One region of the Colwellia sp. MB02u-9 genome, then DNA from elsewhere that is predicted to be linked to it. Evidence: predicted binding sites of a transcription regulator. Region 1 holds the regulator's gene; the other holds the start of a gene.
What was found. Region 1 encodes MetJ, which represses methionine synthesis genes. Its sites were predicted from a motif close to TAGACGTCTAGACGTCTA; they were not measured.

Region 2: msrA (peptide-methionine (S)-S-oxide reductase MsrA) is a predicted target of MetJ. The motif match lies at 2,884-2,901, and genes of this name have one in related genera.

Annotation. Positions count from the first base shown of each region.
Region 1 covers NZ_JACGVF010000070.1:149,488-155,587, reverse strand. The annotation lists gene metL (bifunctional aspartate kinase/homoserine dehydrogenase II) at 1-1,057, opposite strand, end outside; gene metB (cystathionine gamma-synthase) at 1,164-2,321, opposite strand; gene metJ (met regulon transcriptional regulator MetJ) at 2,555-2,887, shown strand; gene H4J65_RS04275 (VOC family protein) at 3,336-3,749, opposite strand; gene ccoG (cytochrome c oxidase accessory protein CcoG) at 3,901-5,280, opposite strand; gene H4J65_RS04265 (sigma-54-dependent Fis family transcriptional regulator) at 5,472-6,100, opposite strand, start outside.
Region 2 covers NZ_JACGVF010000096.1:119,655-125,754, forward strand. The annotation lists gene H4J65_RS12905 (acyl-CoA dehydrogenase family protein) at 1-670, shown strand, start outside; gene H4J65_RS12910 (tetratricopeptide repeat protein) at 1,107-1,952, shown strand; gene msrA (peptide-methionine (S)-S-oxide reductase MsrA) at 2,262-2,822, opposite strand; gene H4J65_RS12920 (DUF3083 family protein) at 3,291-4,415, opposite strand; gene H4J65_RS12925 (DUF3820 family protein) at 4,576-4,797, shown strand; partial or broken gene rmf (ribosome modulation factor) at 5,170-5,343, shown strand; gene folA (type 3 dihydrofolate reductase) at 5,695-6,100, shown strand, end outside.

The sequences.
Region 1 (6,100 bases):
TTAAATCGTTTAAACTGGTGACTGAAAGTTCTTGTTTTGCTATTTGGCCAAACTTGCCTATTTCAGTACCGCTAACCTCAGGTGCAAAACTACTGGCAACATGTAAATGGGTATTATGGTTGGTTAATGGCTGTAAGGTTTTGGCATGTAATACTGGGTTACCCAAACGGCCCAGTTCATTGGCAACCGCATTAGGTAAACGGTGTAATTTTCTCGCTAAAGGTACAAGCCTTGGGTCAGCACTATAAATACCATCAACGTCAGTCCAAAGCGTTACATTGCCCGCGCCTGATAGTGCCGCCATTATGGTTGCTGAGTAATCACTACCATTGCGCCCTAACGTGCAGGCTTGTTGCTGTTGATTACGCGCAATATAACCGGTAACGATCACCAGTTGGTCTTGTTGTTGAAGCGGTAAAAAGTTTTCTTGGCTCACGCTATAGTCAATAGCACAATTTTTTTCATCTTTTAGTAAAAGAAAGTCTCTGGCATCCAACATATAACTTGGACACACACTTTCACTCAATACCGCAGATAACAAGCGCGCTGACCAAACCTCACCAAAGGCCAATAAGTCATTTTGATAACTCAATGGCTCACTAAGGGGAGCACTTAGCGGATCACTCAGTAAATGTTCTGTTATTTGTGCAACATCTTGCTTGAGTAAACTTTTCAGTCTGGCGGCACTACTGGCATTTAACAGTTCATCAATTAACTGAGCTTGCGTCGCATCAAGGGCAGTAATAGTTACCCGTAAATGCTCACGTAAGGTGTTTAGGTCATTACTCGTGCTCACTTGCTCAGTGTTCAGCGAAGTTATTTCCTGAAGCTCAACCGCGAGTTGATAAAGAGTAAATAATGCATCTGTGGTATTGCCATTAGCAGATACCACAATAATGTCATTGAGCTGGCAATGCTGACGAATAATATCCACCACACGTTCAACGCAAGCACTGGTAGCTAAACTACTACCACCAAATTTATGGACATTACAGGCAACTTTTGCCAAGTGATTTTTTGCAGAGCTAAGCGTTACCGCTGTATTTGAACCGATCATTTTACTACCACAGGTATGACAACCTTGTCATACCGCCTTTAAATTATTGATATATAACACGCAGCCAAAGTACATTGATAACTATGGATAACTATGGATAACCACTTTAAGCTTGGCTGGCATCGAGCGCCTGAGATAGGTCGGCCAGTATATCGTCAATATCTTCAATACCAACAGAAAGTCGCACTAATGACTGGGTAATACCGGCGGTAAGTTGTGCTTCAATTTCCATCCCCGCATGGGTCATGGTTGAGGGATGACAGATCAAACTTTCAACACCACCAAGTGATTGTGCCAAGGTGAAAAGTTCAAGTTTATCAAACAGTATTTTAACCGCTTCAACGCCACCTTTAAGCTCAAAACTCATCATAGCGCCAAAATCATACTGCTGTTTTTTAGCTAATTCATGTTGCGGATGGCTAGCTAAACCCGGAAAATAAACCTGTTGAATAGCCGAATGCTGTTGCAAAAATTTTGCCACAGCATTGGCATTAATTTGATGCTGCTTCATCCGTATGGGCAAAGTTTTTAAGCCACGCAAAGCTAAAAAGCTATCAAAAGCTGAACCCGTAATACCAATGCAGTTTGCCCACCAAGCTAGTTTTTCACCTAAGGCTTGTTCTTTGGTGACTAGCACACCGCCAACCACGTCGCTATGACCATTAATGTATTTGGTGGTAGAGTGAAAAACAATATCAGCACCCAATAGCAAGGGTTGTTGCAATACCGGCGACATAAAGGTGTTATCAACCGCCACTAATGCGCCAACTTGATGGGCTTGTTTGGTAATGGCAGCAATATCAACTAAGCGTAACAATGGATTACTCGGTGATTCAACTAAGACTAATTTAGGTTTTGTTGCTAAGGCTTGCGCCAAGGCTTGTTGATCGTTTTGATCAACCACCACGAGCGTAAACTGCCCCCGCTTGGCAAGATGGGTAAATAATCGAAAACTTCCGCCATAGCAATCATGCGGAATAACAACCGTGTCTTGTGTATCAAGTAATTGGCAAATAAGATGCACCGCTGACATGCCGGTATTTGTCACTATGCCAACGGCACCCTGCTCTAAATCTGTAATAGCTTGGGCAAACGTAGCGCGAGTTGGATTGCCGGTGCGTGAATAGTCAAACTGACGCTTGTCATTAAAACCTTTCAGTGCATAGGTGCTTGAAAGGTGAAGAGCTGGAATAACAGCGCCATGGTGTTGGTCGCTATTAATACCTGCTCGAACAGCGGTAGTGGCAATTTTTTTCTCGCTCATGTGTACTCCGGTAAAAATATTTTCTGTATAGATGTTTGGACGTCTATCAATCTAAATGGTTTAAGTTCTTGGGTCAAGTACTTTAGACTTCTAAACTTCTACACATTCGTTATTGACTCAGGCCCCACAACCAGTAAAATCAAGTAGTAAGAATAAATTTATCATAAACTGGCCTACCAAACAGGTTTAACATCGATAAGTTTATCTCAATTAATTAGCATAGAGGAATATTCATGGCAGAGTGGAATGGCGAGTATATTAACCCATACGCCGAACACGGGAAGAAAAGTGAACAAGTCAAAAAGATCACCGTGTCTATCCCTTTACGTGTGTTAAAAGTGCTCACTGATGAACGTACACGTCGCCAAGTGAATAACTTGCGTCATGCCACCAACAGTGAATTGTTATGTGAAGCGTTTTTACATGCTTTTACTGGCCAACCATTACCTGATGATAGTGACTTGGCTAAAGACAACACACAAAAATTACCCGCGAGTGTTCGTCGGGCTTTGGAAGCAAAAGGCATAACTGACTTTAGTGAACACGAAGCGGAATTAGAAGATTAAAACGAGTAGCACAACAATTAGTACAACAAGCAAATAAACAAGGCGCTGATTAGCGCCTTTTTTATTGCTGAAAAATAGGGGTGATTAGCAAGAGTTGCTTTGAAATATATAGCGAAATACCGCCTGTAGTATGCCGCTACATATCAAAAAATAATTATTTCTGTTCATCAGCGCTATTTGAATATTCTTCAAACTGGAACGATATTGCTTTAGTTTGCATTAAAGTGACTTTTAAAGTCAGCGTCGTTCAAATAAAATAACATTATGCCCGTCACCCATATGGCCAGCATCCAGCTTTACATAATTTTGATTTACTAAGCCTTAATTTTTCATAGTGTCCACACATTAAAAAGCTTAATAACTGAAACTTTAATATCATCGAATTTAACTAAGCAGCTACATTAACTCATGACTGACGGCTGATAACTGATAGCTGATAGCTATAAATCTAGCCAGTCGCATCATTTAACTGCAATAAATCCCATTTTGTCCCATATAAATCTTTAAACACGACAACCGTGCCATATTCTTCCACGCGCGGCTCTTCGTTAAACTCGACACCTTGGCTTTTCATCTGTTGATAGTCGCGCCAAAAGTCATTGGTTTGCAGAAATAAAAATACTCGTCCGCCCGCTTGATTGCCCACTGATTGGCTTTGCGCGTCGTTACTGGCTTTAGCAAGCAGTATGTTGGTGCCATTTGAATTCGGTGGTGATATTTGCACCCAACGTTTTCCGCCGCCTAAGTCAGTATCTTCAATCAGCTGAAAGTTTAATTTTTTGCTATAGAATGCAATCGCATCATCATAGTCTTCAACCACGAGGGCAATATTGGCTATGCTTTGTTTGATCGTTTTGGTCATGCTTTGTTCTCTATTCATTTTCACTACTCATCGTCCAAGTCATGCTATTTTAACGTATTTTTCTTCCGTAATGCACTTTGCATGATGTAATTAAAAAAACCTCACCTAGAGATCTTTTTTCACAATCACTAGCCACTAGCTAAAAAATTAATTACTTTGAAAAGAATTTAGTTTGCTTAACAACCTTAATTTCCGGCATATTATCAACGGCAACAGTCAGTGTCACTGACGTAATTTTTTGGCTGATGTTTTCCGGGGGCATCGTTAAATGTACAGGTACACTGGCGATTTCACCCGCTTTTATCATCACCTTACCGTCAACACTTAAACTTACTACTTTTTCCAATACTGTGATCTTAAATTGGCGATCAACTTTTGATTTATTAGTAATTTTCAATAAGTAACTATTCGTCACCTTATCTTGAAAGTCGAGCTGAAATAATGTGCCACGATCCCGCAAAATAGAAAATTCAATTGGCACCCGCACTTGAATAGTAAAAATCATAAACGCCATGGCTAATACCGACATAACAGCATAGCCAATAATTTTCGGCCGTAGTAATTTAACCTTTTTACCTTCTAGTGCATTTTCACTGGTATAACTAATTAAGCCCTTAGCATAATTAAATTTACTCATGGTTTGATCACAGGCATCAATGCAAGCACCGCAATTAATACATTCGTATTGCAAGCCGTTACGAATATCAATACCCACTGGGCACACTTCCACACAAAGGTTACAGTCTACACAATCACCTAAACCTAGGTCTTTTGGCTGCTGGTGACGTTTACGAGCACCGCGGCTTTCACCACGCAATTTATCATAAGCAACCACTAGGGTATTCTTGTCGAACATGGCGGATTGAAAGCGTGAATACGGGCACATGTAAATACACATTTTTTCACGTAACCAACCGGCATTACCGTAGGTACAAACAGCAAAAAACAGCACCCAGAAAGTTGTCAGGCCATCCCACTGCCATTGTAGTAAATCAAGATACAGTGCGCGGGCCGGTAAAAAATAACTGATAAATGTTGTTGCGGTAAAAAATGCGATTAATCCCCAAATAAAGTGCTTGGCTGATTTTCTCGCTAAGGTCTCTAATGACAATGGCTGTTCATCACGTTTAATACGTTTATTGCGCGTACCCTCCAACCATTCTTCAACCCAAATAAAACTGAAGGTCCATACGGTTTGAGGACAGGTATAACCACACCAAATTCGACCAAGCCACGTGGTTAAAAAGAAAAGTAAGTAGCAACTAACCAGTAATAATCCCGCTAGAATGATAAAATCCTGTGGAAAAAATGTTTGTGAAAAAATATGAAACTGTTGCTTACCTATATCCAGTAAAACAGCCTGATTACCTTGAAAATTAAGCCAAGGCATCAACATAAATAATAAAACAAAGGCTAAGCCAGTGAATTGTCGAATACGCTGATAACGACCTTTTTGTTGACGAACATAGACTGAGGATTCAGATTTGTAGGGCTTAATGATCAAATCTTCTGCTTTAAAATCAAACTTCATGGTTTACTGCTAAAACTAACGTTAGGATAGTTACTAATAGCAAAATATGAACCAAGTTATAAAATTAAATTAACTCACTGTTTAATATCATATTTATAACTTTATATTCTTTACAGTACCCACCATAAAGCACGATATATCGTGCATTAGCGATATATCGTGCCTTGCATATTATTTTTATAGTGAAGTTATTAGTTAGGACGTACAATTTTCAATTTACTCATGCGAGAGCGTAATGTACTTTCAGGTAAGCCTAACTGCTTAGCGGCACCTATTTCACCGCCAATGCGCCATTTACAGGCTTTTAACACACTTAATATATAGCGGGTTTCCACTTGTGCTAAGGTTTCAATAACAGGAGGGGTAAGTGATTTTGACGAGGTTTTAAAGTTAAAGTTTAGAATAGTCGATTTAGTTAAAATTATCTCGCGCTCAAGTACATTTTGCAATTCACGAATATTACCGGGCCATTGATATTGCATTAATTGAGTTAAGCTACGGTTACTAATAGCACTGATATTTTTACCTAGCGTTTTATTCAGTGTGCTGATAATCGCCTGTGATAACAGTGGTATATCTTCTTGGCGCTCACGCAGCGGTGGAACAGTAACCGGAAAAACATTAAGCCGATAAAACAAATCAATTCTAAATGTACCTTGGGTAATCATCGCCGATAAATCACGGTTAGTAGCCGCGATAACCCTTATATTAACCTTAACAGTTTCACTGCCGCCGACCCGTTCAAACTCTTGCTCTTGTAATACCCGTAGTAACTTGCCTTGTGCTGCCATGGATAATTCACCAATTTCATCAAGAAATA
Region 2 (6,100 bases), on a different contig from region 1:
CTCATTTGCTGATGTGTTTGTGGTTTGGGCCGTTACCGACCCAGCAGCAAAAAAAGGTAAGGGTATTTCGTGCTTTATTGTTGAAGCCGGTACTGCTGGTATGACCATAGGTAAATCGGAAGAAAAAATGGGTCAAAAAGCGTCACCAACCAATGAAGTGCATTTTGACCGTTGTCGTGTGCCAGCATCAGCCATGATGGGCGCTGAAAATAAAGGCTTTGGTGTTGCGGTTGGTGAGTTGGCTGGTGGTCGTATCGGTATCGGGTCATTAGCCTTAGGTATTGGCCTTGCTGCACTTGATTATGCTAAAGCTCATATTGTTGAACGTAAACAGTTTGGTCAATCACTGTCAAACTTTCAAGGCTTACAGTGGACGTTAGCAGAACGTTATACCGAGATGGAAGCTGCGCGATTACTCTTAATGCAAGCAGCTTATACTAAAGATCAAGGTCAACCCTTTGGTATGGCAGCTTCAATGGCTAAGTTGTTTGCCGCTGAAAAGGCTAATAAAGCATGTTATGACGCCTTACAGCTTATGGGTGGAGCCGGTTATATTAGAGAATATCCACTGGAGCGTATGGCGCGCGATGTGCGTGTAACATCAATCTATGAAGGCACCAGTGAAATTCAAAAAGTGATCATTGCTCGAGCATTATTGCAAAAAGTCTAAGTGTTTACATCAGTGATTTAAAACGGAGATGAGCTTTGCTGATGTCCGTTTTTTTATGTTTATTTTATAGGTGAATAGACAGACTAGATCAGGATGTGCAAAGCAAAGCTGACGCTATTTAACGGTTGGTATTATAGCGGGTGCAGCAGTATAAATAATCTCATATAGAAGCCTTAAAGCTTAGCCGTTAAAGGCTTAGGGTTCTAAGGTTAGTGTTTTAAGATTTAGTGTCTAACATTTAGTCTCTAACATTTTGACCCTGTAACGCATGTTCTGAGCTAAAAGTTGTGTTATCAGGCTGTAATCCTCAATTGTCTTGTTTTTGACTTTGACTTGCGCTTTGTTGAGTCGTTATAAATATTTAGCCCAGTTGCTTGTATCTTTAATGCTTTGCCCCAATTTAAAAACATATATCTTTATTATTGGAACGGCATTGATGACAAATTCTCTTGCGATCAACTTAGAAAACTTTCAACAAGTTATTATTGAAGAATCAAAAACTAAACTGGTATTGGTCAGTTTTTGGGCTCAGCAAATTCCAGAAAGTGTTGCATTACGCGACAAGTTGACGATGGCATTAGCTAATTGTAGCGACACGCTCTTGTTTACCACAGTCGATTGCGAAAGCCAGGGACAAATTGCTCAGCAGTTTGGTATTCAAAGCTTACCAACAGTAATTTTAGTACAAGATGGTCAGCCACTTGACGGGCTAACTGGACCTCAAACAGATGCAACAATTAATGAGTTCTTGGATAAATATTTACCGAAACAGCAAGATGTTTTATTAGCCGAGGCGAAAACACTATTAGCAGAAAATAAAGTGTCGGAAGCATTTCCTATTATCACTCAAGCCTATCAGCTTGATAATGAACGTGCTGATATTAAGTTAGTACTATCAGATGTTTATATTCAAACCGGTAAGGTTACTGAAGCAGAGGCACTACTCAAAAGTATTAAAATGATCGATCAAGACAGTGCTTATCAATCATTAATGGCAAAATTAGAATTAGCGACGCAAGCCGCAGACTCTCCTGAAATTCAAGCACTTGAACAACAGTTAGCCAATGATGCTGATAATGTCCAATTACAACAAAAATTGGCGGCGCAATATAGCCAAGTTAATCGCCATGACGATGCACTGATGATGCTGTTTTTGTTAGTGCAAAAAGATGGTGCCGACATCGCTAGTAAAGATTTACTGCTTGATGTGCTTAAATCGTTACCTGAGGGTGACGCATTGGCGAGTAAATATAGACGTAAGCTTTATACCTTGATGTATTAAGTCGTTAGCTTAATCAGGCGCGGATTCAAAACTAAGTTAGCCTAACTTATACTGGATTTTACTCAACGCATAGCAAGTAAATTGTTATGCGTTTTTTATCAGCAAATTTTTATTATTTGTCAGACAAGGCGAGTTAAATTACTTGATGTTATATTGCTACATTGATTAATACCAATCTCACTAATTATCTGATCATTTTTACTTGTTAAAATAACCAACTACTGCGTTATTTATTTAATAATTAGCACAACTAGTTATTAAATAAATGCCTTATATTTGGCCATTTTTCCTGCGTATAAAGTTGACCACCTAATTAATGAAATTGGTATAAGTTTCATTTTTTAACAAGTATGCAAACTCGCTTAAAAATGTTTGAATTTTTTTTGCTACAACTAGCTGACAATACTTATTTTCTGGGTTGTTGGTGACATAATCTTGATGATAGTCTTCCGCACTGTAAAAATTAGTGGCGGCTTTAACGACAGTGACTATCGTTTGCTCAGCGTATTGCTGTGCATGCAATTGAGCAATTTTTGTTTTCGCCACCACTTGCTGTGCAGGGGTGTGACATAAAATTGTTGAGCGATATTGACTACCGATATCATCACCTTGACGGTTAAGTGTTGTTGCGTCGTGAATAGCAAAAAAAACCGTTAATAGTTGCTCAATAGCTAACTGCGATGGGTTAAACGTTATTTGTACTACCTCTGCGTGATTAGTGATGCCGCTACAAACTTGCTCATAGCTTGGATTGATAATATCGCCATCTGCATAACCGCTGGTTACCGATAATACACCTTGAATTCGGTTAAAAATATTCTCAACGCACCAAAAACAGCCTGCGCCTAAAGTAATTGTTTCTATGCTCACTGTTCATTTCCTTGTTAAATTTTGCTTAGGCTGACTGAAAGTAGATTTTCAGTCAGATACAAAGACGTGTAGACGTCTATAATGTTTATTTTCAGAAGGTAACACTTAGCCGTTTAGATGTCTATATTTCTTGTTGTTTAAATTATTTTTTAAGTTCTCGTTTAAGCTATTGTCGGTATTAGCCGAGTCAGTAGTAGTGTTGATATGGTTTTTAGGCAGGCAGACAGCTATGAGGGATTTAGCATGAGTTCATTCCACACAAGTTAACTATATATATCGTTAACTATTGCCATGACCTGATGTTATGCGGCTATGCTGCTTAATCGACATGAAATATGAGTATGAATATTGTGTATGGTCTGTGGTGATGTTATTAAGTTTTGATGATGGAATGTTTACAGTAATCTGGTTATCAGTAAATAAGTGACCTAGAGCTCGGGTTCTAGTTAGCTCTAGGTATTATAACTATCAGTTATTATGCGATAAGTTATAGGCAACGTGTTGATGAAAGCGTAAGGTTAATTGCTCTTTTTCAGTTGGAATTTCCAGCTCTGTGGCAAATAAATGCATGGCTTGTTCTATTTGATTGACAAATTTCGCATAGTTTTGTTCTTCGCCATTATGGCAATTAGCAACAAAGATCAGTTGCACGTTATCAACCAATTCATGCGCTTGCCATCTACTGACAATACCACAGGGGCTTTGCTTTGGGTTGTAGCCTAACATTTGCAATTCTCCAACTTTCGAGACTAAATCATGCAAACTATGCCTAACAATGGGCACTAAACCATTAGCGATAAGTGCGCCATTATTTAAGTTAAAATGTTTTGCTACCAATGAAAAAGTGTCGGTTAAATAAGTATAAAGTGGATTATAGGGATCGGTTGCTGCGGGATCTATATCAACCAACGCGGCAATCCTATGATCAAGGGTTAAGTCGACTATGGCGTAAGTGATTGATGACATATTTTCTGCTAATGTAACGTCTTGACTCGCATACCTTTGTTTTATCGGCCTAAATTTATGAGCTTGGCTAGTTCTGTAGCCTTTATTTTTAGCAAAAATATCGTAAGTAAGGTGTTGGTGGTCGCGCATGCGGATACCGTTTATGGGTAAGTCTAATTGCTGGGAAAAATGTGCTAATAGTACTTTTACCCCTTGATGGAAATTGGCCGCTTCGGCTCTGATATCAGCTCCAGAGGCTAAAAATACTAAGGTAATTTTCTTTGCTTTGATATTGGCATCAAAAAATGAATTTTGCAGTACATGCTGATTTGGATCGTAATAAAAGATGATTTGTTGTTTTGTTTGCCATTGGTGCATTTCTTGGCTGTAACGGACACGGACCAACTTGTCGTTGGCAACCAATATACTGTTTTTAATGCCATAGTCGTTACTTAAGGTAAACAGTAAGTTTGCCAAGGTTTGATAACAAGCATAATAATTTATACTGCCGCTATGATTAACCTGTGTCGGTAATTGCGAAAGCAGTTGCTCTGTTAAGGCGAATTCGGCCAAGATATACTGATTGTCACGGGCATTAGTCGGTATATAAGCTTTTACTGCTGCATTGCGTTTCCTAACCATTGACATAATAATTCCCTAAAGAAACATTTAGGCATCATCTTGATGCCAATTAAAGTGTAAATATCAGCAAAATTATAAACACTCGCTGTGACATTTTTATGTCAAAGCATTAACTAATGAGCAATAACTAATAACATCTAGAGGCTCAATTGAGCATGGGTAACTTATGTCGATAAATAATAATGCAGATTTAATTGCGGCGGTAAATCAGGTCATGCCATTTGGAAAATATAGTGGCAGAAAGTTGCTGCAACTGCCTGAGCCTTATTTAGTTTGGTTTCACCGTAAGGGATTTCCAGAAGGAAAGTTAGGTCAACAATTGGCACTCATTTACGAAGTTAAACTCAATGGTTTAGAAGCTATGTTAAAACCTTTATTAAGGGGGTAGGGTTATTCATAGCGTTTTGTCATTAATGCAGTTGTAGCCTTATTTACATTAATTTGTTATCTAATTTATGGTTTTAAGCACTGTTAATTATATGTGGTTTGTATAACGAATTGTTTTGCAATAAATAGTTAATTACGGTGTTTTACACTGGACTATTTTGTCGATAACCAAGGATAAAAGTTGCGTAATTCACTATGGTATCAACTTGCATTCACCGTATTGTTGTTCTTAAATTAACGTTTGATTGAAGTAATACTAAGAAGGTCTAGAGAAAGCCTAGAAAGCATAAGACATAAACCTTCCTCGGTATTTCTTTGGTATTTATACAAAGTATTAGACGGTTATAAAACAGTTAATGGTGAGGTGATATATATGAAAAGACAGAAGCGCGATAAATTAGGCTGAGCACATTCAAATGGCTATCAAGCTGGCCTTTGTGGCAGAACTAAGAAACATTGCCCGTACCAGAATACCGATGTTAAGTCAGAGTGGCTTGGTGGTTGGCGTGAGGCCTTAACCGATAGAAGTATGGGGTTGTTTAAATAAAACATTTTATGCCACTAAACTGAGTTGTATAAGCACATTTGAGCCTGTAAAAAATTTTTTGACCGTGTTGTATTATTTTCATTTTTAGTGGCAAGTTATTGACTTGTTTTTTGCATCTAAGCTGATATAAAGCCCTGATAGCGAAAGGTGTGTTATCGGGTAACTTATATTTATATTAGGGTGTAGTTGAATATCTTCAGAATTTTTTTCCACAAGTTTTATCCTGAGTTGTGCTACTTTTTGTATTAGTTGTTCTAACCGTGTTTTATAGCAATACAATTGCCGCTTTTTTGTTGTCAGTAATAACGTATAATCTTTTAAAATTTAGCTGTCCGATAAAGTAAAAAATCTATGACCATACTTTCAATGATAGTGGCGCATGCCAATAACCGTGTAATCGGTAAAAACAATGACATGCCTTGGCACTTGCCGGCCGATTTGGCCTATTTTAAAAAAACTACTTTAGGTAAACCCATTATTATGGGGCGAAAAACTTATCAATCTATTGGTCGGCCTTTGCCGGGGCGGAAAAATATTGTTATTTCGCGTGACAATAACTTTCAAGCCGAGGGCGTTGAGGTGGTTAATTCTGTTGATGCCGCTTTAGCTTTAGTGGTTGATAGCGCAGAAGTTATGGTAATTGGTGGTGGCGCTATTTATCAACATTGTTTAGCGGCGGCGCAACGACTTTATATTACTCATATTAATGCTGATATTGATGGTGATACTCACTTTCCTGAATATGATTTAACTGTTT